DNA from 4 places in the Pectobacterium actinidiae genome. Region 3 is predicted to be linked to each of the others. Evidence: predicted binding sites of a transcription regulator. Region 3 holds the regulator's gene; each other region holds the start of a gene.
The links. The regulator CRP, encoded in region 3, controls carbon source genes, mostly activating them, when cyclic AMP is high. The targets are predictions, from matches to a motif close to ATGTGANNNNNNTCACAT.
Positions count from the first base shown of each region.

Region 1: the regulator CRP is predicted to act here: its motif matches at 3,424-3,441, upstream of KKH3_RS16470 (nucleoside-specific channel-forming protein Tsx).
Region 2: the regulator CRP is predicted to act here: its motif matches at 4,352-4,369, upstream of KKH3_RS09135 (6-phosphofructokinase).
Region 4: the regulator CRP is predicted to act here: its motif matches at 3,233-3,250, upstream of ompW (outer membrane protein OmpW).

Region 1 covers NZ_JRMH01000001.1:3,823,949-3,831,637, reverse strand. The annotation lists gene gspE (type II secretion system protein GspE) at 1-596, opposite strand, end outside; gene ppdD (prepilin peptidase-dependent pilin) at 599-1,045, opposite strand; gene nadC (carboxylating nicotinate-nucleotide diphosphorylase) at 1,363-2,253, opposite strand; gene KKH3_RS16470 (nucleoside-specific channel-forming protein Tsx) at 2,399-3,259, opposite strand; gene ampD (1,6-anhydro-N-acetylmuramyl-L-alanine amidase AmpD) at 3,676-4,248, shown strand; gene ampE (beta-lactamase regulator AmpE) at 4,248-5,102, shown strand; gene KKH3_RS16455 (amino acid permease) at 5,181-6,539, opposite strand; gene pdhR (pyruvate dehydrogenase complex transcriptional repressor PdhR) at 7,221-7,689, shown strand, end outside.
Region 2 covers NZ_JRMH01000001.1:2,155,904-2,163,592, forward strand. The annotation lists gene KKH3_RS09105 (tagatose-bisphosphate aldolase) at 1-242, opposite strand, end outside; gene KKH3_RS09110 (P-loop nucleotide/nucleoside kinase family protein) at 279-812, opposite strand; gene KKH3_RS09115 (PTS sugar transporter subunit IIA) at 809-1,246, opposite strand; gene KKH3_RS09120 (hypothetical protein) at 1,253-1,531, opposite strand; gene KKH3_RS09125 (PTS sugar transporter subunit IIC) at 1,576-2,913, opposite strand; gene KKH3_RS09130 (PTS sugar transporter subunit IIB) at 2,927-3,220, opposite strand; gene KKH3_RS09135 (6-phosphofructokinase) at 3,231-4,211, opposite strand; gene KKH3_RS09140 (D-amino acid dehydrogenase) at 4,750-6,003, shown strand; gene KKH3_RS09145 (multidrug effflux MFS transporter) at 6,020-7,219, opposite strand; gene KKH3_RS09150 (YeaH/YhbH family protein) at 7,383-7,689, opposite strand, start outside.
Region 3 covers NZ_JRMH01000002.1:48,918-56,606, reverse strand. The annotation lists gene argD (bifunctional acetylornithine/succinyldiaminopimelate transaminase) at 1-1,189, shown strand, start outside; gene crp (cAMP-activated global transcriptional regulator CRP) at 1,331-1,963, opposite strand; gene KKH3_RS17850 (OsmC family protein) at 2,337-2,744, shown strand; gene KKH3_RS17845 (phosphoribulokinase) at 2,785-3,654, opposite strand; gene KKH3_RS17840 (YheU family protein) at 3,780-4,016, opposite strand; gene KKH3_RS17835 (hydrolase) at 4,013-5,050, opposite strand; gene KKH3_RS17830 (LysE family translocator) at 5,157-5,759, shown strand; gene KKH3_RS17825 (ABC transporter ATP-binding protein) at 5,824-7,689, opposite strand, start outside.
Region 4 covers NZ_JRMH01000001.1:2,202,601-2,210,289, reverse strand. The annotation lists gene trpB (tryptophan synthase subunit beta) at 1-449, shown strand, start outside; gene trpA (tryptophan synthase subunit alpha) at 449-1,252, shown strand; gene KKH3_RS09350 (oligogalacturonate-specific porin KdgM family protein) at 1,640-2,359, shown strand; gene ompW (outer membrane protein OmpW) at 2,499-3,131, opposite strand; gene KKH3_RS09340 (YciC family protein) at 3,481-4,233, shown strand; gene KKH3_RS09335 (septation protein A) at 4,433-4,999, shown strand; gene yciA (acyl-CoA thioester hydrolase YciA) at 5,019-5,441, shown strand; gene tonB (TonB system transport protein TonB) at 5,549-6,304, opposite strand; gene KKH3_RS09320 (YciI family protein) at 6,555-6,851, shown strand; gene KKH3_RS09315 (Tar ligand binding domain-containing protein) at 6,979-7,689, shown strand, end outside.

The sequences.
Region 1 (7,689 bases), on a different contig from region 3:
TGTACGGGTAGGGTCGCAATGCGTAACGAATAGGCTTGTTGATCCAGCGTCAGGCTAAATTGACCGTCCTGCGGCAATCGCCGTTCGGCGATGTTCAACTTACCCATGATTTTCAGCCGTGCGGTAATACGGTTTGTCAGTTCGGGAGGCGGTGCGGATATGGCCTGTAGCACGCCGTCAATGCGCAGACGTACGCGATAGCTGTCCAGTAACGGCTCAAAGTGGATATCAGAAGCGCGTCGCTGAACGGCGAGACGCAGCGTTTGATGGATAAATTGTGCAACGGGGGAGTCATCGTCATGATCCTGCGGCCTGGTGCTGCTGTTATAAGTATTGGCATGGTAGGTTTCTGCGGGCTCGGCAACGGCGTTCAGCGGGTTAAGCTGTTGTTCCATTCTGGCCTGTGGCCATTGTTCCACCATAATTCGGCGATTGCTGGCGAAACGCAGCGCGGCAATCATTTCCGCAGAAGGGGAAGCCGTGACGGCGACCGACAGCGTTTGTTCATCGAGGCTGAGCAACAATGCCTGATACCGTCGGCACAGCGTCTGTAACTCGCTGAGCGTATGCTCGGAGGAAAAGGATGAGTCTGTCATGATTAGCCTGCCGTATTATCAAAACGGAAAACGTCCTGACAGGCGGATTGCAGGCTCTCTGTATTGTTATCCGTGGCACAGTTTTTCGTCCAGCGTGAAGCGCCGATTTCGGTATCCCATGTTGGTGTCAGAATCACGCGCAGACCTTGCAGCGTGGATTGTCCGGTTAGCGTAATCACTCCTTGAGTGACGCTAACGGCGCTGACATAGCGTGAAGATTTGCTACCCGGTATTCCCTGATTACCTGCATTGCAGGCCGTAAAAGCGGCATTTTCCAGACCACAGAGATCGACTGGCGTTTTATAAGACACCATCGTTTGCAGCATGTCCGTCAGCGCTGCTTTTTGCAGATAGCCTTGATAAGCCGGTACGCCAATAGCGCTGAGGATGGCGATGATCGCAATGACGATCATCAGCTCAATCAGCGTAAATCCTTGTTGTTTTGTCATGTTGATTTCCCTGTTGTTGCATATAAATTTTGTGGCGCATAAATGTTGCGTTACATAAATCCCTACGGATGGCTGGCAGCATAGAAAAGCGTATGAAGGCTGACGAGCAGGGAAAAGCGAAATAGGAAAGCGTCACGACATGTTTTTAGATATTTGCAGAGGATTGAAAGTTTTTTGCGAGTAGAGACGCAATTTCACGCTGTCGGGGCAGGATGTTCGTGTGGGATTGTCAGTCTATGGCGTTACGATGGTGTGCGAGAGGATGAGAGGTGTACGAGGTGCGTAATAGCACCTCGCAGGTAGAAATAGAGGAACGGTTAGACGAAGCGCATGGATAAATCCAGTGCCTGTACGTGCTTGGTTAACGCCCCGACTGAGATATAGTCCACGCCAGTTTCCGCATAGCCACGCAGCGTGTCGAGAGTGACATTGCCGGAGATTTCCAGCAGCGCATGGCCTTGTGCTACAGCAACGGCTTCTCGGATGTTATCGAGACTGAAATTATCCAGCATGATGATATCTGCGCCCGCTTCCAGCGCCTGATGTAACTCATCCAGCGATTCGACTTCAACTTCTACCGGAACATCGCTGCGTAAAGACTGCGCTTTTTCTACCGCATTTTTGATTGAGCCTGCGGCGATGATGTGGTTTTCCTTGATCAGGAAGGCGTCGGATAAACCGAGTCTGTGGTTGTCTCCGCCACCGCATGATACGGCGTATTTCAGTGCGGTTCTTAGCCCCGGTAGCGTCTTGCGCGTATCCAGCAGCCGAGTGCGCGTTCCCTGCAATACGGCAACATAACGGCTGACTTCGGTGGCGACGCCGGACAGCGTTTGCAGGAAATTCAGCGCAGTGCGTTCGCCCGTCAGGAGCTGTTTGGCTGGGCCTGTGATATCACACAGCGTTTGGTTGGGCGTGATGGCGTCGCCATCGGTAACGTGCCAGACGATCGTTGTCGTGCCGCCTAATTGAGAAAAGACTTCCTCAAGCCAGCGCGTGCCGCAGAATATACCCGCTTCGCGCGTGATAATGCGGGCGCTGACGGTCTCGTTGTCGGGTAGCAGAAGGGCGGTAATATCTTGATTAGCATCGACGATGCTGCCTAAATCTTCACGTAAGGCCAGTTGCACGCTAGCGGGGATATCTTGTGCAATACGAGCGAGTAAAGCTTTTTGGCGTTGTTCCTGACTGTAGCGACGCGTTGACATGACAAAACTCCGAAGGGGGATTCGGAGGTCTATGCTACCTTGTTTATATCGGGACATCCAGAATGAATAGTTATTATAATTCAATCCGTTACTGTTATTTACTTTCCGGCGAGCGATCTCCGATCGCCGGAAAGGGGATGCGATTTTAGAAGTTATAACCAACGACCAGGTAGTAGCCCCAGCCGGTAGATTTCACTTCAAACGGACCTTTGCCGAAATTGAGTTCTGCGCCATCAGCCCATTGGCCGCCGTTGTGGAAATAACGCGCAACGAAAGAGTAGTGCCAGTGGTCGTAGCCCAGCGCCAGAATATGGCTGGAGGCAATGGAGTTGTTAGTGCGGCTTGCATTCGATTTATCACGCAGTTCTGAGCCAAAGTCGAAATTGGTGAAGCTGATATACGAGACGTTGCCGCCCAGCATTGAGCCCAGTGGGTAAGAATATTTCACCTTTACACGGTAGCCATCCCACTCGTTTTCGTTCGCTGCGCCGTAGTTCTGCCATTGGTATTTGGCATAGCCGTTCACTGACAGGGACAGATCGGTGCCGGTATCAATATCAGTACCTAAGCCCATGTACCACGTGCTTTGGCGTGAACCGCTGTTGCGACCCTGATCGTAGATAACGTTATTGGCGATGTACCACTCTTTAAACGGGCCAAAACTGAGGTCAGCGCCCGTCAGCTTATCAATAGAGAAGCGTGGTTCGATCTCGACAAACAGCGGAGATCCTTTGTCCCAAATGCCACGGCTGTCGGGATCGCCACCAAAAAATTTAGGTGCATCGGCATAGCCGTAGAAATCGAACCAGTCTTTACGTGCAAACGCTTCGTATTCGAGGTAGGTGGTGCTGTTCAGTTGCGGTCCGAAACGGGTGTGGGCACTGCCGACGACGTTAATGCTCTGATGCCACCAGTCGGACAGGTATTCGGCTTTATTGCTGTCGGCAAGTGCAGGCATTGAGCATGACAGTGCAAGCAAGGCGCCTACAGCGAAAGTTTTTTTCATGTTAAGTACCATAGTGTTAGACGTTATGTACGTCGTACGTAAGACCGCAAAATAAGTTTTGGTAATATCTAAAAAAATCAGAAGATAATTTTGTCATGTATTTTAAGTAAAAATAGACGCAATGCACGAAAACGATTGCCTATTGTTGCGTCATTACATTTGTAATGTGACTTTTATCACATAATGATGTGGGAGATTTCACCTTACTAAAAAGGTATCGGATTGCATTCAGGCAGGGAAACGGCAGGAATATCACAAAACAAACGGTAAAATCTATTGATGCCCAGTTGAATAGATAGCATGACGTGAAACATGGTATCTTGGATACAAGGATTTTTGGCTACATGGTTTTTACGCCTGAAATTGATTTTTCGCCTGATTCAGCCGGCAAACGATACGATGCGAGGTTATCGCCGATGCTTTTGGAAAATGGCTGGTTATCCGACATTACACACACGCCTTCACCGCATTATGATGGCCGCCCGAATAATGAGGTGCCTTCCCTACTGGTGATCCACAATATTAGTTTGCCGCCCGGTGAGTTTGGCGGTCCCTATATTGACCAACTGTTTACGGCTACTTTGGATCCCTCGGTGCATCCCTATTTCGCCGATATTTCTCATTTACGCGTCGCGGCGCACTGTCTGATTCGCCGCGACGGGCAAACTACGCAGTATGTGTCTTTCGATCAGCGCGCCTGGCATGCTGGCGTTTCGGAGTTTGAAGGCCGGGAACGTTGTAATGATTTTTCTATCGGCATTGAGCTGGAAGGGACGGATACGCTGCCTTTTACCACAGAGCAATATCATTCTTTGGCTGCGATTACACGCCTGTTAATGCAGGCCTATCCCATTACGCCGTCGCGCATTACCGGACACAGCGACATCGCTCCGGGTCGTAAAACCGACCCCGGCCCGGCATTTGACTGGGACGGCTATCATCATCTGCTACAAGAAAACTGGACAGAGAACAAAGGGAGCCTGGATTAATGACGCTGTTTACACTGTTGCTTACGCTGGCATGGGAGCGCTTGTTCAAACAGGGCGAGCACTGGCAGATCGATCATCGGCTTGAGGTCGTGTTCCGGCACATGCCGTCTCCGTCTTTGTTGCAAACGCTGTTCCTCACGCTGTGTAGCATGGGCGTGGTGGCGGGCCTGCTGTGTCTCACAAGCGGCATTCTGTTTGGCCTGATTTCTCTTTTGCTGTGGATTATCATTAGCCTGATGTGCATTGGTGCGGGTGAAATCCGCCAGCACTATCGGCGCTATTTGCAGGCGGCACAGCGCGGCGAAGCCGATGCGAGTCGGGAAATGGCGGCAGAACTGGCGCTGATTCACGGTCTGCCCGTTGGCACAGGCGAAAGTGAGCAGTTGAAAGAGCTGCAAAACGCGCTGCTGTGGATAAATTTCCGCTTTTATTTAGCTCCGCTGTTCTGGTTCATCGCTGCCGGGCCATATGGGCCGATTGCGCTGACGGGGTATGCGTTTTTACGCGCCAGACAGACCTGGCTTGCCCGCCACCACACTCCGCTGGAGCGTGCACAATCAGGTGTTGATAGCTTATTGCATTGGCTTGACTGGATCCCTGCACGTTTAGCCGGTGCCGCATACGCCTTGCTGGGACACGGCGAAAAAGCGCTGCCAGCCTGGTTTGCCTCGCTGGGGGATTCCCGAAGCTCGCAATACTGGGTGTTAACGCAGTTGGCTCAGTTTTCTCTGGCGCGTGAATCCCATATCGAGCCTGTAGAGACGCCCAAAGCTGCTGTGACGCTGGCGAAAAAGGTGACGCTGGTGCTGGTGGTGGTGGTCGCACTCCTGACAATATATGGAGCGTTGGTTTGATGTTTCCCCCTTAGCCTGATGTGAAAATGGCCGACAGGGTCGGCCATTGAATCGAGGAAACACGGTTAACGCTGAGGCTTACTTCGCCTGATTTTTCTTTTTGATAAAGTATCCCACGCCCAGAATAACCAGCCAGACCGGAATCAGCATGACGGAAATTTGAATGCCCGGCGTCAGGAACATGATGACCAGTATACCCGCCAGGAACAGCAGGCAGAGGTAGTTACCCAGCGGATAAAGCAGCGCTTTAAACTTGGTCACCGTCCCTTCTTTGTCCTTTTGCGCACGGAATTTCAGGTGCGCCAGACTGATCATCGCCCAGTTAATCACGAGAGCAGACACGACCAGCGCCATCAATAGCTCGAACGCTTTGCCGGGAATGAGATAGTTGATCAGCACGCACAGTGCCGTTGCCAGCGCGGAGATGCCGATAGCAACAACGGGAACGCCACGGCCATCAACAGTTTTCAGTACTTTCGGCCCGTTACCCTGTTTCGCCAGACCGAACAGCATGCGGCTGTTGCAATAAACACAGCTGTTATAAACGGACAGCGCAGCGGTCAATACCACGATATTCAGCACCGTCGCCACGACGTTACTGTTCAGTTCATGGAAGATCATGACAAACGGGCTACCGCCTTCCACAACCTTGCCCCACGGGTACAGTGACAGCAGGATAGCGAGTGAACCGATATAGAAAATCAGGATACGGTAGATAACCTGATTGGTTGCACGTGGAATGCTTTTCTCTGGGTCATCCGCTTCTGCTGCGGTAATCCCCACCAGTTCCAGCCCGCCAAATGAGAACATGATAACGGCCATCGCCATCACCAGACCAAGCACGCCATTCGGGAAGAATCCGCCCTGCGCCCACAGGTTGGTCACGGTTGCTTCCGGCCCGCCCGTACCGCTGAGCAGCAGCCAGCCGCCGAAGACGATCATGCCAATAATCGCGGCGACTTTGATGATGGCAAACCAGAATTCCATCTCACCGTAGACTTTGACGTTCGCCAGATTGATGGCGTTAATCAGCAGGAAGAAGACAGCGGCGGACACCCAGGTCGGAATGTCTGGCCACCAGTACTGGACATAAATCCCCACAGCGCTGAGCTCGGCCATGGCGACCAGCACATACAGCACCCAGTAGTTCCATCCCGATGCAAAGCCCGCGAAATCGCCCCAGTATTTATAAGCAAAGTGGCTGAACGATCCGGCTACCGGTTCTTCGACCACCATCTCGCCCAGTTGGCGCATAATGAGAAACGCGATCAGCCCGCCAATTGCATAGCCTAACAGGACCGATGGCCCGGCCATTTTGATTGTCTGCGCAATACCAAGAAAGAGGCCAGTACCTACCGCGCCACCCAAGGCAATCAACTGAATATGACGGTTTTTCAAACCACGCTTTAGCGTGCCGTCCGTGTGTTGATTATCCATCAAATTTAACCCTCTGCCAGTGCAAGTAAAAAACACGGTGTGAACGAACACGCGTATTAGTGACTATACGTTTGTGTAATTTTATTTTTACGGGTTGGTGTTTCTTAAAATAAGAAAGCCGCTACCGTTTGGCAGAGAATAGTGATAAGTACGCCAGATTGCACTGATTTCTTATAATCTGATAATTAAAAACTATCGCCACATCAAAAATTTTACCTCTCCCTGATTAAGAACCTGATAACAAGAAATTGAGAGATGATTTTTAGGGGGGAAGGGAACTTGCTACCCCTTTAGGTTTACTCCTTTTTATTATCTCTTTATCCCCGCTGTAAAATGGTGTTTACCACGATAGAGATCTGCGAGTAATTACGCTTTCCTTGTGAGAATAAAAAACCTGATTTTTTGAATTAAAATTCACTATTTTCGTATTTAAACGGTTCAGCAACGCCTGCTTTACGTTTCAAAAAAGTTAAAATATAGACAGAGGGGATTAATGGTCATACCACAGGCGGGCTATCACTTTGCCGCAGGTTTCTCGTGCATTTGTTAAAATCTGGTGGGATTGGTGATTTAGCTCAAGGTCCTTATGGACAGAAGGTGAATACTTTGTTACTTTAGCGTCACGTTTTTTAAATTGGTATTACCAATTGACTCCGCGCCATTCGCAGAGAAGAATTCACTATGGCATACAGCAAGATCCGTCAGCCCAAACTGTCAGATGTGATTGAACAGCAGCTGGAGTTTCTGATTCTTGAGGGAACCTTGCGCCCCGGCGAGAAGCTCCCACCGGAGCGCGAACTGGCAAAACAGTTCGATGTTTCCCGCCCTTCTCTGAGAGAAGCCATTCAACGCCTGGAAGCCAAAGGTCTCCTTTTGCGCCGTCAGGGTGGTGGTACCTTCGTTCAAGCCAATCTATGGCAAAGCGTCAGCGATCCGCTGGCAGAATTACTGAGCACACATCCCGAATCACAGTTCGATCTTCTGGAAACGCGTCATGCGCTGGAAGGCATTGCTGCCTACTATGCTGCGTTGCGTGGCACAGAGTCGGATCTGCAACGTATCCGTGATTGTCATGCCGTGATTGAGAAGGCGAGGGAAGCGGGCGATCTGGACGCTGAGTCAGAAGCCGTTATGCAGTATCAGGTTGCTG
Region 2 (7,689 bases), on a different contig from region 3:
AGACCCGGTATGGCGCAGATCGGGTCAACCAGGACACAGCCTGCCTCAGCTGCCAGATAGCGAGTGATGTCATATTTTGTTTTTCCTAATGTCTCATTGGTAATCGCAGCCTGTGCTTCTGATGTCGGTGCTAATAAAGTTCGCATGCCGCCACGTTGATCGCAGGCAATAACCATCATTGCCCCCGTTGCGTTACAAATTAATTGATATCCCCGATGCTCAGCGGTTGTCATGGTGTTCATGATAATTACCCTCATAAAATTAATGTAAATAAGCGATTAATCCAGGTGTGTTTTTATCCATTGAATTAATTCCTGATAATTAATGTCCTTATCCTGATCAACCGTGTAACATTTTCCCATACCCATCGGCTGTGCCTGATGCGCGAGTGAAATTAATTCCGGCAGATACTCACTGCCGGGATGACCCTTTATTCTTTCATTCATTCTGGTTTGATATCGCTCAGCCACCCGGTCAGGTGAGATGGCATTCCATATCTCAAGCGCATGCTGGATGTCACACGAAACCAGATAGTGCTGTAATAGTGATTTTTCGCGAAAACCGAACCACGCATCAAGAATCAGAATACTATTGTCAGGAGCCTGTCTAACGATATTAAACATGGCCTGATACGCGGCATACCCTAATTTTCTGTTTAACGTTCGGTCAATCGTGTCGCTGAACTGCATCATGAACGGCTCTTTTATTTCATCGAGACTTAAGCGTGGGAGGCTCAATTCATCCGCAATGATACGCGCTACCGTACTTTTCCCTGATGCGGGAATGCCATTGACTAAAATAAGTTTTTTCATAAGACTCCGACAATATCATCTGATGTGGTGGCACATCGAATACGAGAGAGCATGTCGTCCTTTTCTAATAGGTTGACGATTGAGGCGATACCTTCCGTAATATGCGCATCACTGTTAACGCCACCGAACATAATTAAAATATCCACCGGCTCACTTCCGTGAATAGAGAGCGGCGTCTGTAACGTCAGTAGGCTAAAACAATTCTCCCGAACGCCACATTCAGGGCGCGCATGAGGAATAGCGACTCCTTCATCAAAAACATAATAAGGGCCGTATTCCTTCGTGTTTTCTATCACCGCGATAGGATACTCATTTGTAATATACCCGGCGCTGATTAAGGGTTGCGCGGCACAATAAATAGCCTCTTCCCATGTCTTGCATATCACACCGAGTTGAATGCAATTGTGCTGCAACAGGAAATTTTTTATGCTCATAAAACCTCATATATTTTTCCGAATGGTATTTCTGAGTTCATCTATCTGAATAAAAATACGATCAACGCGTTCCCGATAGTCAGAATGTGAAGAAAATAACTGAATGGCCTGATTGTATTTAATCATTAGCGCTTTTTGCGTTTCACTATGCCCCGGGTTTTGTGTTAAACGAGATTCAAGTTCCGCTAATTCTTCCTCCATTTCCCTGACGCGATTGTCATTCGTATTATCGCGATGGTCGGAAGAGGGACCAGGGGATAAAAAGCGTTTGAGCAGAGAAAACATAGTGACTCCTTAAGCTATTTGCATCATGACGACAGGCCAGTGCGCTATTGCGATAGTTTACGGTTCGCAATAAAAGCAATAAAAGCAACGAACGCGACAAAGGCGGCGACAAATAACCAGTCTTGCTGGAAGGCGTGTCCTAATATCAGGCCAGTACTGATGACATCGGAATCACTGAAGGTGACGCCAGTAAAGCCGAAAACTTCCAGTAATGGCACCAGAATAGCGGGCAACAGCGTAATGAAAAGGCCATGAACGACACCGCCGATGACGGCACCACGTCGTCCTCCCAGCGCGTTACCAAAAATACCGGCGGTTCCGCCCGCAAAGAAGTTGGTTAATAACCCTGGCAAAATCATTGCCAGCCCAAACATCGGGAAGATCAACATCCCCAGAATGGAACCGACGGTGGTCGCCAGGAACCCGACAATCACGGCGTTGGGCGCATAAGGGAAGAGTACCGGGCAATCCAACGCGGGTTTGGCGTTAGGCACCAGACGCATAGCGATACCTCGAAAGGCGGGAACCAGTTCATTAAGCAACAGACGTACACCGCTGTAGAGAACGAAAACGCCTGCGACAAACTGCATGGACTGCATGAAGGAATACATCAGATAGTTGACGCCATTGGCGTACTGCGCGATGTAGGCCGGTCCCGCTGCCACGGCGGGGATGAGATACATCGGCACCATGACGACGGCCATCGACAGGTAGGTATCTTGCAAGAATTTGAAATTATCAGGCAGCGCTAAATCTTCCGTGGATTTGGAGTTTTTACCGACGACCCGAGCGACGGCGGCCTGCACCAAATACCCGATAGTACAAAAATGTCCCAGCGCAACATCATCGGAATTCGTGATTTTACGGACAATCGGCTGCGCCAGCGCTGGCATCAGTACCGCCATAATGCCGCCAAATATGCCTCCGGTTAGGATCAGTGTCGCGCCGGTCAAGCCCGATTTATAGCCGATTACGGTACCGATTGTTGCCATCCACAGCAGAGCCTGTCCCGTCAGGAAGATATATTTAAAGGGGGTGATTCGCGCGATAAGGATGTTAACGGCAAAGATCACCATGAGCGTTAACGCGACTTCTGACCCGAGCTCGCGGTTTGCCAGCCCGGCGATGGCGGCAACATCGGTGATGTAGCCTTTCATGCCAAAGCCTTGAGTAAAGATGCTGTTCAAATACGTCAGGGTATCGACGATGATGTTAATCCCCGCCATCATGATGAGGAAACCGAGCAGTGTCTTGAACGTCCCCTCTGCTGTTTTCCCTACCGATTTCTTCTGTAAAATTAATCCGATCATGGCGATCAGCGCGATTAATATAGATGCCTGGCCTAATAAATCTTTCACAATGAAATTGATAACGGTATTCATTTTTCACCTCATGCTATTGATGAGCCTGGATATACGCTAAAATTTTTTCTTCTATTTCATCTTTGTCGGTCAGTTTATTAAGAATGATGATTCTTTTTTTCTCATCTTCACTGGCATCACTATTCAGAATGTCAGCAAATATTTTCTGAGTTAGAATAACGTCATAATTGAAGGCCGACGCTTCTGAAATCGTGGTGTGATTTATTTCTGCATCAATCCCCAGTTTTTTTAGTACGGATTTCGCACTCATTTCGATAGCGAAACTGGAACCTAATCCACAGCCGCAAACGCAAAGTACTTTCAACATAATCATGGCCTCATATAAGATGATGAGCTTTCGCGAGCTTGTAAAAGTGACTGTCAACATCAACCAAACGTCGTTCGGAATCCTCCAGGTCGATAGGAATGGCCTTGTTGTTATTATTAATAATGATGATTTTATTGGTGAGTCCGGCGTTAATACACCGAACCACTTCTTCTGCTAACAGGGTGCCCTGAATAATTTCTTCCCCGGTGGGCGCGCCATTTCGTAAACCGTATCCCAAAATAGTTTTTCGGATACGGATACCAATCTTATGCTCTAGTTTTTTGATAATGGTGTCGATAGCGCCCTGAAAGCCAGGCGTATATTCATGGGTATAGCCTTCAGAGCATAAAATGATTACGCTGTTTTGTTCTTTGATTTTCTCCCGAATACAGTGTGATAATTTATCAATATCCCACGGTGATTCTGGAATGAGTGCGACATCTGCATTGCTCTTTAATGCCGCCTGCAATGTTAATTCACCGCAATAACCGCCGAGTAATTCAATCATGAATACCCGTCCTTGTAGTCCACGGCCTGTATTGCGCAATTTTTCTACTTCACTCATTACCTGCTCACAGGCGGTAGAAAAACCGATCGTATAGCTGTTGCCTGAAATATCATTATCAATCGTCATTCCTACGCCATAGCAATGAATACCATAGTGACTTAATTCTTTTAGAAATTGGAATGAGCCATCTCCTCCAGCCATAATGAGCGCGTCGATTTTTTGTTTTTGAATGTTTTTGACGATTTGCTCATAATCCGTTTTTCTACATTTTCCGCTTTTTCTCCCAGAGGTGATCAAAGGCATGGCTGAGAGGGAATAATCCACTAAATCGCGGCGAGTAAGGACTTTACAGCAGTTATCGATAAGACCATTAATGCCACCATCGAAAATGACAATGTCGGAGGCAGTCATTCTATTCACCTGAAAGATGAAGTTATTTATTCCGCTAACGTCACCGCCGCTAATGACTAATCCAATTTTCATCATCGCCCTCTGGAAATATGAATAACCATCGTGTGAACACAATGTTATTAAACTGATAAGGCGTTTTTTTGATGAATGTCGCAAAATTGTATTTAACTACGGGGTCGAGTGTCTTGACAGTCATGTTGTTGATTCGATTGTTGTGATGGTTATCACTATTTAAAAATAGCCAACCCGACTAACTTATTAATTCATTTGGTATTTAACATTTTCATCTTTTTTATTTTTCTTATGCTTTCCAGCTAAAAAGTGAATACGCATTTTGTGAATGATTTCACAGTTATTTCGTTACGATCATCAGTTGAGTAAGTGATTCGGGTGAGGCACACGCAAGTGGGCCGCGTCGCGCAGCCAACGCACATGCAACGTGAAGTATGACGGGGATAGATAAATGCTATCGTCGAAGCGGGTGACAATTCTTTCCTAAATGCTAGAGTAGTCTTCAGTTTCACCTTTTAACTAGTGTTTTATTCCATCAAATAAGCATTTTTCCAGTAGATTAGACGGTCTTTAACGGAAATAAAGGGAGAGCGGTAGCATGCGGGTTGTGATTCTGGGAAGTGGCGTCGTTGGCGTAAGTACCGCCTGGTATCTTGCGCAGGCAGGGCATAATGTTACCGTAATCGACAGGCAACCGGAGCCTGCGTTGGAAACCAGTGCTGGAAATGCCGGACAGATTTCCCCCGGCTATGCTGCGCCTTGGGCTGCGCCGGGAATACCGCTGAAAGCGATAAAGTGGATGTTTCAGCGCCATGCACCGCTGGCCATCCGGCCTGACTTTACGGCGGCACAACTGTGCTGGATGTGGCAAATGTTGATCAACTGCGATGCGCGCCACTATAAAACGAATAAAGCGCGGATGGTGCGTCTGGCGGAATACAGCCGCGATTGCTTGCAAGCGCTGCGGCAGGATACCGGTATCGAGTACGAAGGCCGGCAAGGGGGAACGCTGCAACTGTTTCGCACTGAACAGCAATATGACAATGCGACACGAGATATCGCCGTGCTGGAAGAGGCTGGCGTACCGTATCAACTGTTGACTCGCCATGAGCTAGCCTCGGTTGAACCTGCGCTGGCGAACGTGGCGGGTAAACTGACTGGCGGGCTACGTTTACCGCATGACGAGACAGGAGACTGCCAGCTGTTTACTCGCCAACTGGCGGCGATGTCCGCCGAGGCCGGCGTCACCTTTAAATTGGGGCGTAACATTCGTCAGTTGCGGGTTGAAGGGCAGAGCGTGACGGGCGTGCAGTGCGACGACGAAATCATCACGGCAGATGCCTATGTGATGGCCTGCGGTTCTTATTCCACGGGACTTTTGCGCCAGTGGTTCGATATTCCTGTCTATCCGCTGAAAGGCTATTCGCTGACGATCCCGCTAGCAGATGATGCCTCGGCACCGGTTTCTACGGTGCTGGATGAAACGTACAAAGTGGCAATTACTCGCTTTGATCGCCGCATCCGCGTTGGAGGAATGGCAGAGGTTGTGGGCTTCAACACTGAACTGAATCCCAAGCGCCGTGAAACGTTGGAAATGGTGGTGCGCGATCTCTATCCTCATTGCGGCCCGATTGAGCAAGCAACATTCTGGACGGGGTTGCGCCCGATGACGCCAGACGGCACGCCGCTGGTAGGGCGCTCACCGTTGAAAAATCTGTATCTGAATACGGGGCACGGCACGCTGGGCTGGACGATGGCCTGCGGATCGGGGAAATTACTGGCGGATATTCTGTCGGACAAATCACCGGAGATTGCGTCCGATGATTTGTCCGTGGAGAGGTATACGCGTTAGCGTATCGGTATTTTGATTAACTACGGGGCAGCGATGTAATGCTGCCCTTATGGTTCCGCGTGAGCAGACGAGCGCGTATCGCCAATAGGGCTGCACAGAGCATCACCAGCGCCAGTGATATTTTTGACGGCAGAGGGAGTGCCATCGCGATCAGTCCCAGCGCTGCACCGCCCGCCATTTGCACAAACCCGACCATCGCCGATGCAATTCCCGCCTCATTGGAATAAGGTTCCAGCGCATAGCTGGTGGACGGTCCGATCAAAAATGCCAGACCGGCACAGGCCAGCGCAACGGGCAGCATGTAGGTTGGCCAGGTATCTTGCATCGCTTCGGGTAAGAGAACGACGCCGCTGAGCAGCGAAAGAAAACCCGTCCCCATCAGCAGGCTACCGATAGCCAGACAGCGTGGCCGACCGACTTTGCGGATAATACGATTCGCAAAGAAGCTGACCAGCATGATCCAAAAACCGTTTACGCCGAAGGCAATCGAAAACTCAAGCGGCGTGAGCTGGGCGTCATTCATCAATACCACGGGAGAGAAGGTGACATAGGTTAACGCCATCCCCATCGCGCCCGCGTTGACTGAGGCAAATCCGAGAAAGTGTCGTTCGGATAACAAACGTGCGTATTGGCGTAGCGGCAAGCCATGTACGGGCAGCGTTGAAGCTGGTCGCGTTTCGGGAAGGAAACGGATGACGAGAGCCAGAACCACGATGCTGTAGCCCGCCAGGAACCAGAAGGGCGCACGCCAGCCGAAGGCTTCGGCCAAAAGCCCACCGAATAGCGGTGCCAGTGCTGGCACAATGTTCAACGTGCCGTTAAGGAAACCATAGGTTCTGGCGGCATCGTCACCGTTAAGTTTGTCGCGCACACTGCTGAAAATGGCAACAGCGGTACAACAGACGGCCAGCCCTTGGAAAAGACGTGAGAGGATGAACAGCGTGGCATTGGTAGCCAGCGCGGCCATGATCGCACCGATGAGATAGATCATCACGCCAGCCAGCGCCATCGGGCGTCGACCGTACTTATCGACCAGCGGCCCCGCCAGAAGTTGGCCTAATCCCATGATCAGAATAAACAGTGCGACGGTAGACTGAATCAGCGATTCGGGGCTGTTCAGCGCCACAGCGATGGCGGGAATAAGCGGTAAATAGATGTCAATGCCCAGCGGACCGAGTAGAACCAGAGCCAGTAAGATCAGAACAAATCGTTGCATAACAAAACAGAAATCTACGTTTTATGGGCTCGACAGGGTAATCCGCACCGTGGCGGAAGGAAAGCGTTATCTTTGTGACAATGTCACGAAAATGGCGATTAACCTGCTGCGAAAGGAATCAGCCAGTTAGCGATTAACAGATAACTGGCCGATTGAGATGTGGCTAATGTCCTACCGTTTGTTTACGGAAGAGTTCACGGAAGACAGGGTAAATATCATCCTGATCGCGAATATGCTGCATGGCGAAATTATCGAACGTATCGCGCAGCGTTTCATATTCGCGCCAGAGCGTCTGGTGTGAACGTCGGGTGATTTCAATATAGCTATAGTAACGCACCATCGGCAGAAGCTGATTCGCCAGAATCTGGTGACACAACGGAGAGTCATCAGCCCAGTTATCGCCATCCGAGGCCTGTGCCGCGTAGATATTCCACTGCGACGGATCGTAACGCTCGCGAACCACTTCCTCC
Region 3 (7,689 bases):
CGATAAAGTGATTTTGCCGGTTTATGCACCCGCGAAGTTTGTACCAGTGAAAGGTAAAGGGAGCCGCGTCTGGGATCAAGACGGCCGTGAGTATATCGATTTCTCCGGCGGCATTGCGGTTACGGCACTGGGTCACTGTCATCCTGCGCTGGTGAATGCATTGCAACAGCAGGGTGAAAAGCTGTGGCACACCAGCAATATCTTCACCAACGAACCTGCGCTACGCCTCGCCAGCAAATTGATTGATGCCACTTTTGCCGACCGCGTGTTCTTTGTTAATTCCGGTGCTGAGGCTAACGAAGCTGCCTTTAAGCTGGCGCGCCACTATGCGGTTAAACGCCATAGTCCGTATAAAACCAAGATCATCGCTTTCTATAATGCGTTTCATGGCCGGACGCTGTTCACCGTCTCGGTTGGCGGACAGCCTAAATATGCCGATGGTTTCGGGCCTAAGCCTGCGGATATTGTCCATGTTCCCTTCAACGATCTGGCGGCGGTCAAAGCGGTGATGGACGATCACACCTGTGCAGTCGTGCTGGAGCCGATTCAGGGTGAGGGTGGTATTACGCCTGCGACGCCTGAATTTTTACAAGGCGTGCGCGATCTGTGCGATCAGCATAAGGCGCTGCTGGTGTTTGATGAAGTACAGAGCGGGATGGGACGTACCGGTAAATTATTCAGCTACATGCACTATGGCATCACGCCGGATATTCTCACGACCGCGAAAGCGCTGGGTGGCGGCTTCCCGATTAGTGCAATGCTGACGACGGAAGAGATCGCATCGGCCATGACGGTTGGGGTACACGGCACCACTTATGGCGGTAATCCGTTGGCTTGTGCCGTAGCGGAAGCGGCGCTGGATATCATTAACACGCCGGAAGTGTTATCAGGCGTGGCGGATCGTCACGATCGGTTTGTCAGTGAGCTTGAGAAAATCAATCAGCAGTACGGCGTATTCGAACAGGTTCGCGGTATGGGGCTGCTGCTGGGTGCAGAACTGAAACCGCAGTGGCATGGCCGTGCGGGTGAGTTTCTGGCCGCAGCAACGGCTCAGGGGTTGATGGTTCTGATGGCTGGGCCTAACGTGATCCGTTTTGTACCCTCGTTGATCATTGATGAAGACGATATTGCGCAGGGGATGGAGAAATTCGCCAACGCCGTCGCGCAGGTCGTTAAGACAGCAAACTGATTAGACATAAAAAACGTAGGGAACGTTTTAACGTTGCGTTAGCAACGACCCGAAAGGGGGCGGCCAGGGATGGCATGCCATAAAAAAAGCGTGAGGCCGAGGCTTCACGCTTTTTTATTGGTAGGGTACAGCGACAGCGGGTTAGCGAGTGCCGTAAACGACAATCGTTTTACCGTGTGCAGAGATCAGGTTCTGGTCTTCTAACATTTTCAGAATGCGACCCACGGTTTCACGCGAGCAGCCAACGATTTGCCCAATTTCCTGACGGGTAATTTTAATTTGCATGCCATCTGGATGCGTCATGGCATCAGGTTGTTTGGCCAGGTTGAGTAGGGTTTGAGCAATACGGCCAGTCACATCAAGGAAGGCGAGGTTGCCGACTTTCTCAGAGGTAACTTGAAGTCTGCTTGCCATTTGGGCTGACAGACGCATGAGGATATCCGGGTTAACCTGGATGAGCTGGCGGAATTTTTTATAGGAAATTTCAGCCACTTCACAGGCGGTTTTTGCCCGAACCCAGGCGCTACGCTCCTGACCTTCTTCAAACAGGCCTAGCTCGCCGATAAAATCGCCCTGATTGAGGTAGGAGAGGATCATCTCCTTGCCTTCTTCATCTTTGATTAGCACTGCGACAGAGCCTTTCACGATGTAGTAAAGCGTTTCTGCTTTTTCACCTTGGTGAATAAGCGTGCTCTTCGATGGATACTTGTGGATATGACAATGGGAAAGGAACCATTCGAGAGTTGGGTCTGTTTGCGGTTTGCCGAGAACCATTCGCTATCATCCTCTGTTGTAATTCACTGCGCAAATTACAGGGGTCAGAGTTCCCTGTACGGCGTGTTTAACTGCTAAAAAATAAAATTCAGTCTAGGCAGAATGACGTCAGGGAATATACTGGAACCACTGTACCCTTGATTTTCCGGTTGCTGCCTTGCCGCATCGTAAACGTGGCTGGGTATATCTGGCCACGTAATCATCTTCTTCGTTTCTGGGTTTGTCCAGAAAAGGTCTATTCTATTTTCGTTTTAACACAGCTTTAAGGATGTGTCTTGTGTTGTCTCGCTTCAGCATGACAAAGCTCTGATTAACGCTGGTTTTTGTACAGTAACGATATAAATTTTCAAAAAATTTTTAGTGGAGAGGCATCATGCAGGCTCGGGTAAAATGGGTTGAAGGCTTAACGTTTTTGGGCGAATCCGCATCAGGGCATCAGATTTTGATGGACGGCAATTCTGGCGATAAAGCGCCCAGTCCGATGGAAATGGTATTGATGTCCGTAGGAGGATGCAGTGCGATTGACGTGGTGTCGATTCTACAAAAAGGTCGCAACGATGTGGCGGATTGTGAGGTGAAATTAACGTCAGAGCGTCGGTCTGACGCGCCGCGTTTATTTACCCACATCAATCTGCATTTTATCGTGACGGGAAAAGGACTGACCGATAACGTTGTCGAACGAGCCGTCGCCCTGTCGGCGGAAAAGTACTGTTCTGTGGCATTGATGCTGGGTAAAGCCGTTGAGGTGACGCACAGTCACGAAATTCGGGTGCTGGCTTAATCGCTTTCTCTGGGCACGACGCTGCCGTGCCCGGTTTTGCTTATTCGATCGTTTTCCCTTCTATCAGCCGCTGCACCAGCGGTGCCATGATTAATTCCATCGCCAAGCCCATCTTCCCGCCGGGAACGACCAGCGTGTTGATGTGGGAGATAAATGACCCCTGCAACATGGCGAGCAGATAGGGATAATCAATATTATCCAGCCCCTGAAAATGAATCACCACGAAGCTTTCGTCCAGTGAGGGAATCGACTTGGCGGCGAACGGGTTGGAGGTGTCCACGGTGGGCACGCGCTGGAAATTGATGTGTGTGCGAGAGAACTGTGGCGTGATATAGGTGATGTAGTCTTCCATCGAGCGGACGACCGAATCCATCACCGCTTCACGCGAGTGGCCGCGCTCATTGACGTCACGAATCAGCTTTTGAATCCATTCCAGGTTGACGATTGGCACCACGCCGACGAGCAAATCGACATGCTGTGCCACGTCGTTTTGCTCGGTGACCACGCCGCCGTGCAGCCCTTCATAGAACAGGATGTCAGTGGGTTCCGGCATCGGTTCCCACGGCGTGAACGTCCCAGGAACCTGATTATAGGGAATCGCTTCATCGTAGGTATGCAGATATTTACGCGTCTGACCGCGCCCGTGCAGGCCATATTCGATAAACGACTGTTCCAGCAGGCTGAAATCATTCGCTTCCGGGCCGAAATAGCTGATGTGGCGTCCTGAATCACGCGCTTTACGAATCGCCATATCCATTTCCGGGCGGGTATAGCGGTGAAAGCTATCGCCTTCCAACTGGGCTGCACGCAGATCAAACTGCTGGAAAATCTTACGGAAGGCCAGACTGGTTGTCGTGGTTCCCGCCCCACTAGAGCCGGTAACCGCAATAATCGGATGCTGATGTGACATAAGGCGCGTGACTCCGTGATCGCGAGGTTCGCACAGACCGAAGGTCTGCGTGCATCCTCAAAAAAGACGTAATTAGTTATCATTGTTAGCATGTTTGGCGCGTTCTTTCACGCCTTTCGCCATGCTCAATAAGGAGCGTGTCCTCCGGCATTGAGCTGGTTACGTGGCATGATATTGAGCGTTTCATGTAACTCAGACCACACCAACACCACCTCGCCAGATTGGAGCTGGCTGCGGATATCTTCCACTTTCTGCGCCAGCGAACGTTCCTGCTCGCCGTAATCGGTGCCTTCTCGCAGGACGAAAGATTCAATGATGTTATCCAACGTTTCTGGATCGAGCTGTTGCCAGGGAATAATCACGCTATTCCTCCTGAATAAAAAGTTCCTGAATAAGAGGTTCCTGAAGAAAAAGAATCGGTGGCATGGTCCAAAAATGGGCTAAGCCAATTGGGAATGCGCTGTTCCAGCCACATTTCCGGTTTCAGCAACGTTCCACCGACGAAGCCGACATGCCCACCATGTTCCGTCAGCTGATACTCAATAGTAGACGGTAACTGCGACAGATCGGGAATCACCTCAGACGTCATGAAGGGATCGTCCTTCGCATGGATGATCAGCAACGGTTTACGAATCTGAGGCAACAGCGGCAGGGCGCTACAGCGTCGATAGTAGTCGGCTGCATCGCGAAAACCGTGGATTCGTGAAGTAATGATGTCATCAAACTCCCGCAGTTGGCGGATTCGCTTCAACTGCGGCAACTGAATGGGCAATGTGTCTGGGTATGCTGCCAGTTTGCGACTGGCGTTTTGTTTCAAAAGCCGCAGCAGATAGTGCTGATAGACGCGAGAGAAGCCTTGTTCCATCCGACGGCTACAGGGTTCGAGCATCAAGGGGGCGGAAACAATGACGGCGGCGGACAGGGAACAGGCTTCGCCTTGCTGAGCGAGCAGGTAGGCTAGCATGTTGCCGCCGAGAGACACGCCGATGGCGGCGGTAGGCGCATGGCCCAGCGTCTCCTGCATCCAGTGCAGAAAATAGCTCGCATCGCTGGTTTCGCCGGAGTGATAAATACGCTTCATCCGATTGGGCTTCCCGCTGCATCCGCGAAAATGCATGATGACGGCCAGCCAGCCGCGCTGTTTGCAGGCATGTAGCAGGCCGTGGGCGTAAGGGCTATGAAAGTTGCCCTCCAGCCCGTGAAACAGCACCACACGTGGCTTGTGCCGTGCCAGTTCAGGGGCTTCGCTCCAGGCCAGATCGACGAAATCGCCGTCGGGTAATTCGAGCGCTTGCCAGACGGGTGAGAATTGCGCATGACGGCGAATCAAACGTGGCAATAGCGTTTGCAGATGTGGGTTACGGGCGCCGCTCAGCGGACGAAATTGGTCATACATAAAAGATATGGAAATCTGGTTATCGGCTCTTGTACGATCAATATCACACAGTTAGCCTCAATGCTGCCAGTTAGTACGATATTTGGGTCAGGAGTGCCCACAAATAATGGAACTGAGTTTATTTCTCTCGATGTTGGGTTTTTTGTGGGTAGCGGCCATCACGCCGGGGCCGAATAATATGCTGTTGACCACCTCGGGCGCGAATTTTGGCTTTATGCGTTCGCTGTGGCTGATGATTGGCATCATGCTGGGCATGCAAAGCATTTTGCTGCTGGTGGCATTTGGTGTCGGTGGGTTGATTCTGATTTATCCTTCGCTGCACTTTATCCTGAAAGTCCTCGGCAGCGCCTATCTGCTCTGGCTGGCGTGGAAAATCGCCACGGCGGCATACGAACGTTTAGAAACGTCCGCTGCGCCACCCCAGCCGATTCGGTTTTATCAGGGGTGGTTGCTGCAATTCCTTAACCCGAAAGCGTGGCTCATGGCACTGGGGGCAATTGCCAGTTTTAGTCTGGCGGGTGAAGGCTATAACCAGTCTGTAATCGCCATAAGCATCGGGATTGTGCTGGTCAATCTGGTGTCCGGAGTCATCTGGCTCGGGTTTGGTACAATGATTGGGCGACTGCTGCGTAGTAAGAAAGCGTGGATTATCTTCAATGTGTCAATGGGATTGCTGACCGCCGCCTGCGTGCTGTTGATTTGGCATTAAGGCTTTGTTGATAACGTCGCGAGCGGTTTTCCGCTCGCGACTCGTTCAGGCAATAGGTAGCAATTTACTCGCTCTGCATCATCTGCTCTAGCTGTTCCTGCGCGTCCAGCCAGGACATTTCCGTTTCTTCCAGCGCGATTTTGACTTTGGTTTGTTGTTGCAGGCAGTCGGTGAGCTCGGCTTTACGGCTGATGTCATAGATGGCGCTGTCCGCCAGCCGCGCTTCCAGCGCTGCCAGCGTTTCCCCCAGCTTTTCCATCTGCTGCTCAAGCTTGGTTATCTGTTTGCGCAGCGGCTGCGTTTGCGTTCTCAACTCGGCTTCGCGGCGTTTCTGATCTTTTCTACCCTGCGCACTGTTGGCTGTATTTTCTTTTGGCGTTTCATCGGCCGCATTTTCCTGACGTTGCAGGCCGACCAGCCACTGTTGGTAGTCTTCCAAATCGCCATCGAACGGTTCCACTTTCTGGTCGTGTACCAGATAGAGATCGTCGGTGGTAGAACGGATCAGGTGTCGATCGTGCGAGACGACAACCAGCGCGCCTTCAAAATCGATTAACGCTTCGGTCAATGCCTGACGCATATCCAGATCGAGATGGTTGGTTGGTTCGTCGAGCAGCAGAAGATTCGGACGCTGCCAGACGATCAGTGCCAGCACCAGACGGGCTTTTTCGCCGCCGGAGAAACGCTCGGTGATCTCCGTGACTTTATCGCCCTGAAAACCGAAGCCGCCGAGATAGTCGCGAAGCTGCTGTTCCGTTTCCCGCTCTGCCAGACGCACCAGATGCTGCAAAGGCGATTCATCCGCACGTAGAAACTCTAACTGGTGCTGAGCGAAATAACCGAGCTTCACGCCTTTCGCCAGCCCGATTTCCCCTTTCAGTGGGGCAAGTGTGCCAGCAAGCAGTTTGATCAGCGTGGACTTACCCGCGCCGTTATGGCCGAGCAGCCCGATGCGGGAACCCGGCACTAAATTAAGTTTGATCGATTCGAGAATCAGCTTGTCGTTGTAGCCTGCGCTGACCTTTTCCATCTTCATGAGTGGATTGGGCAACGATTCTGGGGCGCGAAAGCTGAAGCGGAAGGGGTTATCGACATGCGCTGGCGCAATCAGCTCCATGCGTTCCAGCATTTTTATCCGGCTTTGCGCCTGCTTGGCTTTGGTCGCTTTCGCGCGGAAGCGGTCAATGTAGTGTTGCAGGTGCGCGACACGCTCTTGCTGGTGCTCATAGAGCGATTGCTGCTGTGCGAGGCGAGTAGCGCGCTGGCGTTCAAACGAGGAATAGTTGCCCGTGTATTCGTTGAGCGACTGCTGTTCGATGTGCAGGATCTTGGTCACCACCGGATCGAGGAAATCGCGGTCGTGCGAGATCAGTACCAGCGTGCCGGCGTAGTTTTTCAGCCACTTCTCCAGCCAGATAACCGCATCCAGATCGAGGTGGTTGGTCGGTTCATCCAGAAGCAGCAGATCTGAACGACAGATCAGCGCCTGTGCCAGATTCAAACGCATCCGCCAGCCGCCGGAAAAGGCGCTGACGGGCTGTTGTAGCTGTGACTGAGAAAATCCTAGCCCATTGAGCAGGCTTGATGCTCTGGCCTGAATCGTCCAGGCTTGGATGGCATCCAGCTTGCCGTGCAGCGTGGCAATGGCGTTACCATCGTTCTCTTCGTTGGCGGTCTGCAACGCAGCTTCCAGTTGACGAAACTCGCGGTCACCGTCAATCACGTAGTCCAGCGCGGGTTTATCCAACGCGGGGGTTTCCTGATTAACCCAAGCCAGCGACCAGTTTTGCGGAAATGTCGCGCTGCCGCCGTCGGCGCTGATCTCACCTTTCAGTAAGGACAGCAGGGTAGATTTACCACAGCCGTTCTTGCCAACCAGACCGACTTTCTGGCCGGGATTAACCGTTGCTGTCGCGTTGTCGATCAGAAC
Region 4 (7,689 bases), on a different contig from region 3:
ACGTTCGTCTGATCGGTATTGAGCCTGGCGGTTTGGGCATTGAATCTGGGCAGCACGGCGCGCCGTTAAAACACGGTCGCCTCGGTATCTATTTCGGAATGAAATCTCCGATGATGCAAACGTCTGACGGACAAATTGAAGAGTCTTACTCGATTTCCGCCGGGCTGGATTTCCCGTCCGTCGGCCCACAGCACGCCTACCTGAACAGCATTGGCCGCGCTGACTATGTCTCGATTACCGATGACGAAGCGCTGGATGCCTTCAAAGCGCTCTGCCGCGGTGAAGGGATTATTCCCGCGCTGGAGTCTTCCCATGCGCTGGCACACGCCTTGAAGATGATTAAAGCGGAACCGGAGAAAGAGCAACTGCTGGTGGTCAACCTATCCGGCCGTGGTGATAAAGACATCTTTACCGTGCACGATATTTTGAAAGATCGGGGAGAAATCTAATGGAACGCTATCAACAGTTATTTAACCGCCTGTCAGAGAAAAAGGAAGGCGCGTTCGTTCCGTTTGTTACGCTGGGCGATCCCTCTCCCGGGCAATCTCTGAAAATTATCGACACGCTGATTGCCGCTGGTGCCGACGCGTTGGAGCTGGGCGTGCCCTTCTCTGACCCGTTGGCGGATGGCCCGACCATTCAGGATGCCAACCTGCGCGCTTTTGCGGCAGGCGTCACGCCCGACCAATGCTTCGAAATGCTGGCGGCAATACGTCAAAAATACCCGGACATCCCGATTGGCCTGCTGATGTATGCCAACCTGGTCTTTAGCAACGGCATTGATGAATTTTATCAGCGCTGTGCACAGGTCGGCGTCGACTCGGTATTAGTGGCGGATGTTCCGGTGGAGGAGTCAGCCCCTTTCCGTACGGCGGCGCTGCGGCATGGCATCGCCCCTATTTTCATCTGTCCACCGAATGCTGACGATGAACTACTGCGCGAGATCGCTTCTTATGGCCGTGGTTATACCTATTTAGTATCCCGTGCGGGCGTGACTGGGGCAGAAAAGCGCGCACAGCTGCCGCTGAATCATCTGGTTGCCAAACTGAATGCGCATCATGCCGCTCCTCCGCTACAAGGATTTGGCATTTCCGATCCGGCTCAAGTGCGGGAAACGTTAGCATCAGGTGCAGCGGGTGCCATTTCTGGATCTGCCATCGTGCGGATTATCGAAAAAAATCTGAACCAGCCTGATGTGATGCTGTCGGAGTTACACGCCTTTGTGAGTGAAATGAAAGCCGCTACGCATTAATAACACTTTTCAGGCGCGCGATTTCTGCTTAATGCAAGCAACGTCGCGCGCCAGATTATGTTTCAACTTATTTCTTATTTAATTAAACCTTAATATCTTCAATTATTATTTAATGTCTATTTTACTATAATTGTAAAAATATTTTTCAAATTGAAATAATTATTAAATACCACATCAAAAAATAAATCAAATAACCGTTAATTTTTAAACCGCATAAATCCCACCAATAAAATACGAAGAAAATCACAGAAATAAGATCATTTAATATTTTCTCTTTTTAACGATCTTGTTCACATTACTGTAAGAGATAATAAATAAAATGGAACCGCTGAACAAAAGTGGCAGCGTGTTTTTAAATAATAATTCTCTTTGACTTGGGATAATAAAATGAAAGTTAAAATATTGACGATGATGGTAACTTCCTTAATCAGCTTAAGCTCCATGGCTGTGACGATTGACTATCGTCATGAAATGCAGGATACGGTAAAGAACGACCATAAAGATCGCCTGCTGATGTCCCACCGTTTTGACAACGGTTTTGGTCTGTCTATGGAAGCAAAATGGGCACAATCAAGCGCCGATAAAACGCCAAATAAACCATTTAACGAGACGGTTAGCAACGGTACAGAAGTTACCGCTAGCTACCAATACAAGTTCAACAAAACCTTTGGGATGGAAACTGGTTTGAATATGGTTTCCTCTTCAAAAGACAACAACTATCGTCCTTATATCAAAGGTACAGCTAACATTACCGATTCACTGTACTATGGCCTGCGCTACCGTGCATCTTATCTGCGTAAAAGTGACAGCATCGGCACTACAGCCCCTTCCGATATGAAAGGCTATACCATCACCAGTACGTTGGGCTATAAATTGCCAGCAAACTTTGTGGTTGAATACGAATTTGAGTACGACAAGAAAACCAAAGCCGGTTCTGTTGGCTACATTGCTGACAACGACAACTATGGCCTGACTCACAACGTTAAGTTAGCGTATAAATATGACAAAAACTGGACGCCTTACGCTGAAGTCGGCAACGTTGTTGGCAGCACAACAACGGATGAGCGTCAGACTCGCTACCGCGTTGGTGTACAATACAATTTCTAATGGCTAACGCCATCTAATAATTGCTGTAATAAAATAGCGTTCTCTTTATTAGTTTGTTATTTCCTGTCTGTAAAAACGGCGAAGTTATTTACTTCGCCGTTTTTTTATGTCTTACCGTTGCGTCAAATTAAATCAACCATCAGAAGCGATAACCGACACCAAACATAAAGGCCCATGGATCAATCTTCGTATGGATACTTTGCTGATCGTTACCAGCTTTAAATTTCACATCCGTATCGATATCCATCCACCATACGGACATATTTACCAACCAATTTTTATCCAGGTTGTAATCCAATCCCGCTTGTGCCGCAACACCCCAAGAGTTTTTCAGGCTCAGATCGCTCAGACCTTTACTTGTACCATTGTCATTAAATTTTTCATCGAAGAACAAGGTATAGTTCAGGCCAACGCCCAGGTAAGGACGTAATTTATCTTGGGCATCACCAAAATAGTACTGTGCAACCAGTGAAGGCGGCAGGTGCTTCACTTCCGCAATCGTTCCGGTGCCTGCTGTTCCGACTTTATGTTTAAACGGGGTAGCGGCAAGTAATTCAACGCCAATATTATCCGTCACCATGTAACTGAAAGTCAGGCCCAACTGCGTATTGTTGTTTACCTGAAACTCTCCCAATCCCAGCACATTGTCCGAACTTTCACTTGGATGCACCGTAGCCGTACCCGCCCGAACAATGAAATCACCCGCTTGATGAGCCTGTGCCAATGCAGGCATGAGCGCCGCCGCCAACAATAAGAAAGATGTCTTTTTCATTACCCACTCCATTAATAGGGTTAAAATTTCGAGCGAAATATACCCCTAAGTAGGTATTCTTGTTTTAAGCCAGATCACATCTTTTAAAGATTTTACGCCCAAATTGAACTGAATCACTTATCACTAACTGATTAAAATTCATGGAATTGATCCAGATCAAGAATGACACTAAAGAATAAATTACACGGCCGATGGCAAGGAAAAACATTCTTGGTAACCAAGTTACGCTTACCTCATAGTGAGGGGAAAATCAGCATTGCATCGTTGACGGGGTGCCACAGCGCGAATTAACAGGTTACAATCGTGAGTTAAGTTCTCTCTGTCGATTTATCTTTTTCAAGGAGCCTGCATGCCTATCACGGCTAACACGTTGTACCGTGACACAATGAATTTCACCCGCAACCAGTTCATCAGTATCTTAATGATGTCACTGTTGACGGCATTCATTACTGTCATACTGAATCATGCGCTATCGCCTTCTGTAGACGAGTTACGGATTCTGAGCGGTTCCAGCAGCGATCTGTCATCTTCTGTCGAATCCGGCTTGATGGACATGATTCAGCAAATGACGCCGGAACAACAAACCGTGTTACTGAAAATGTCGGCGGCAGGCACCTTCGCTGCCTTAGTGGGCAACGTGCTGCTAACGGGCGGAGTTCTGATGCTGATTCAACTGGTATCTGACGGACAGCGTACCAGCGCACTGCGTGCAATTGGCGCATCGGCACCTTTTTTACTGCGTCTGCTTTTTCTGATCCTGCTGTGCACCCTGCTCATCCAACTGGGTATGATGCTTCTGGTCATTCCTGGCGTGCTGCTGGCGATTGCGCTGAGTTTGTCACCCGTGATTGTGGTCACGGAAAAAAGTGGGATTTTCAGCGCCATTAAAGTGAGTACCAAACTGGCCTACGGCAACCTGCGTGCAACCGCACCTGCCATCGTGATGTGGCTACTCGCTAAAATCGCTATTTTGCTGATCGTGTCGAAGTTACCGATTTCCTCACCTACCGTACTCGGCGTGGTTCTGAACGGCTTGAGCAACCTGATCTCCGCGATCCTGCTCATTTATCTGTTCCGCCTTTATATGCTGCTGCGCGCTTAACTCCCGCTCTCTGCCTATGCCATCGCTCTGGTGGCATAGGTTCCGCCAGATCTCCGTTCGCTATCTACCCAATCGTAATTTTCTGCAAATTATTACAATATCTCGGGAATGGTGTTCCACAATAAAGGATAATGGCATGCGCTATCGGATAACTCTTGTGGGTTATAATTACGACACTGTTGAGTGATGGATTGACATAATGAAGCAACTTCTTGATTTTATACCGTTGGTCGTTTTTTTTGCGGCCTATAAACTTTATGACATCTATATCGCATCGGGTGCACTGATTGCGGCAACGGCGCTGTCACTTGTGGTCACCTGGGTGATGTATCGTAAAATAGAGAAAATGACGCTGGTCACCTTCGCGATGGTCGTGGTTTTCGGTTCTCTAACGCTGGTGTTCCATAACGATTTGTTTATCAAGTGGAAAGTCACCATCATCTACGCCTTATTCGCGATTGCTCTGCTGGTTAGCCAGTTTGTGATGAAACAGACTCTGATTCAGAAGATGCTGGGTAAAGAGTTAACCTTGCCGCAGCCCGTCTGGGGGAAACTGAATTTCGCCTGGGCCATGTTCTTTCTGGTGTGTGGACTGGTTAACATCTATATTGCTTTCTGGTTACCGCAAAACGTTTGGGTTAATTTCAAAGTCTTTGGTCTGACCGGTGTGACGCTGCTGTTTACGCTGATTTGTGGCGTTTATATTTATCGTCACTTGCCTAACGATCAGGAAAAGTCAGAAGAAGAAAAAAGCGAGCAGCAATAGCCAAAGCGAGATAGACATAATGAGCACACAAAACGTGTTACCACAGGGCGAATTGGTTCTCCGCACGCTGGCAATGCCAGCCGATACCAATGCGAACGGCGATATTTTTGGCGGCTGGCTGATGTCGCAGATGGACATCGGCGGTGCGATTTTGGCGAAAGAAATTGCAGAGGGACGTGTCGTTACCGTACGGGTTGATGGAATGTCGTTCTTAAAACCTGTCGCCGTCGGCGATGTGGTTTGCTGCTATGCCCGCTGCTTACGCACTGGACGTAGTTCTATCAACGTCAACGTTGAAGTATGGGTAAAAAAAGTCTCTTCTGAGCCGATTGGCCAGCGCTATCGGGCTACCGAAGCGTTATTCACCTACGTCGCAGTAGATGAAGAAGGTCACCCACGCGAACTCCCCGCCGGTAAAAGCAACTTTACACCAAGCGAGTGACATCGGGTAACGTAAGCACTTAATTTGTTAACGGATATAAAGACATCACGAAAACGGGGCGTCATCTGCAAAGATGACGCCCCGTTTCTTTTTCATATCAGCGTGACTTATTCGACTGCCGCCCCGCCGTCAATTTTAAAGACGATGGTCACAACTAAATCTTTGCCCGGCTTGCCAGCTTCATAACGCCATTTACGCATGGCCTGTTTGATATCGCGTTCGAACATATTACGCGGTTCGGCTGAAAGCACGCGCACGTTGTCAACACGTCCAGACTCATCCACATCAAACTGCATTTTTACTCGACCTTCAACACGCAGAGAGAACGCGCGAGCCGGATATTGAGGCTGTGCACGGCTCAACGGACGCGGTCCACTTGACTGCGTGCTTGCTGCGGGTGCCGGAGCCTGCTTCACCGGCGCGTTATTCACATTGCGCGTCGGCTCTGTGCTGGTAAACGGCGAAGGCGGCTGTTTTTCAACGGTCGGTTCACGTTTAACTGGCTTCGGTTGCTCAACCTTCTTCACCGGCTTCGGTTCCGGTTTAGGTTTCGGCTTGGGCTTTGGTTCAGGTAATGGCATAGGAACCGGCTGCGGCAATGGCTCCGGTTCTGGAATCGGTTCCGGCTCAGGTTCAGGCTGCTTAACCGGCTCTGGCTCCGGGGCAGATTTTGCAGCAGGAGCCGCTTCATAGGCCGCAGGGTTCACCATCACAACGCTGATGGGCTTGGATTCCTGCGGTAATTCAATTGAATTATTAAATGATGCGTACAGCAAGCCTGCAATCAGTGAACCATGAAAACCAACTGAAAGTATGAATGGCCATGAGTAACGGCGGGTCAAAAAAAACTTTTTTTGCGGCATAGTCTGTCTTTATCCTCTTATGCCGCCCAAGTTTAAATGCAAATAGCAATCATATTCAATAACAACCCGTGGAATTGTAAAAAAAACAGAAATCGTGGGGGGATTACTCTGGCAAATCAACCTATTGTCCTCGAACAACATCACGTATGATGGTAGAAACTCGTTTCTCTTACCCGATAGCGTTTGGCACAGGGATTCCCGCCCCTGCACACCAAGCGAGAAAGGGTACCTTCCAACCTGTGAGGTCGCTATGCTCTATGTCATTTATGCTGAAGATAATGTTGATTCATTAGCAAAACGCCTGTCGGTCAGACCGGACCACCTTGCCCGTTTACAGGCATTACGCGATCAGGGCCGACTGATTACCGCTGGCCCGTTACCCGCTATCGATAGCGACGATCCCGGTCAGGCTGGCTTTAGCGGTTCCGTGATTATCGCCGAATTCGCTTCGCTGGATGAGGCGACGGCATGGGCCGATGCCGACCCCTACATTGCAGCAGGCGTCTATAAGCACGTTAGCGTAAAACCATTCAAAAAAGTGTTTTAAGGGATTGATACAGGTCATGGTTACGTGAAAAAGCCATGGCCTCCTGGCATATTGCTAAAAGCTGAAATATTTTAGTCATTTAACAGTGATAGTTTGACCGCTATTCATCTATAACGAGTCAACAATCATGTTAATGCCTGCGATTTTGCGAAATGGAATTGCCACCATCCGCCGCCGTTATCGCCTCAGTATTCTCTCCGGATTGTTATTGATCATTGGGTTATTTTCTTTACTGCAATTGGTTTCCGTCGGCGTTATCTCTCAAACGATGACCCAGGTTCGGCAAGATATTTCCGCTAACGAAAGCCTTCGCCAGCAACAAGCATTAATGGATAAAGCACGGATGGAAGTGATGAATGCCAGCGATAAACTCAATCGCGCAGGCATTTATCTGCTGGTAGACAAAGAAACCGGTTCTGAAGGTAGTTGGCACAGTCTGATGGATGAAGCTGACGTGTCTCTCAAACAGGCGCAGGAGCACTACCAGTCACTGGGGACGGTCACGACAGCTGAAGCGGACACTGCGGCGTTTATCGATTTGAAAAAGAGCTACAGCCAGCTTTATGCTGGGCTTGTCGAGTTGGCGCAGGGAATAAAAAACACTAATCAGATCGATATTTTCTTTGCCGTTCCGGTTCAAGCTTATCAAAGCGATTTTACCCAAAAATATTCGCACTATCTGCAAGACACCGATGCACTGCAAAAACAGCATGGCCAACAATTTTTATCTTCTCTCGATAACGCAAAAACAATTTTCATTACGGTTCTGGGCCTCTTGCTAGCGATCGCCATCGCCGTGTGGATTGGCGTAAATCGGGTAATTATTCGCCCGCTGACA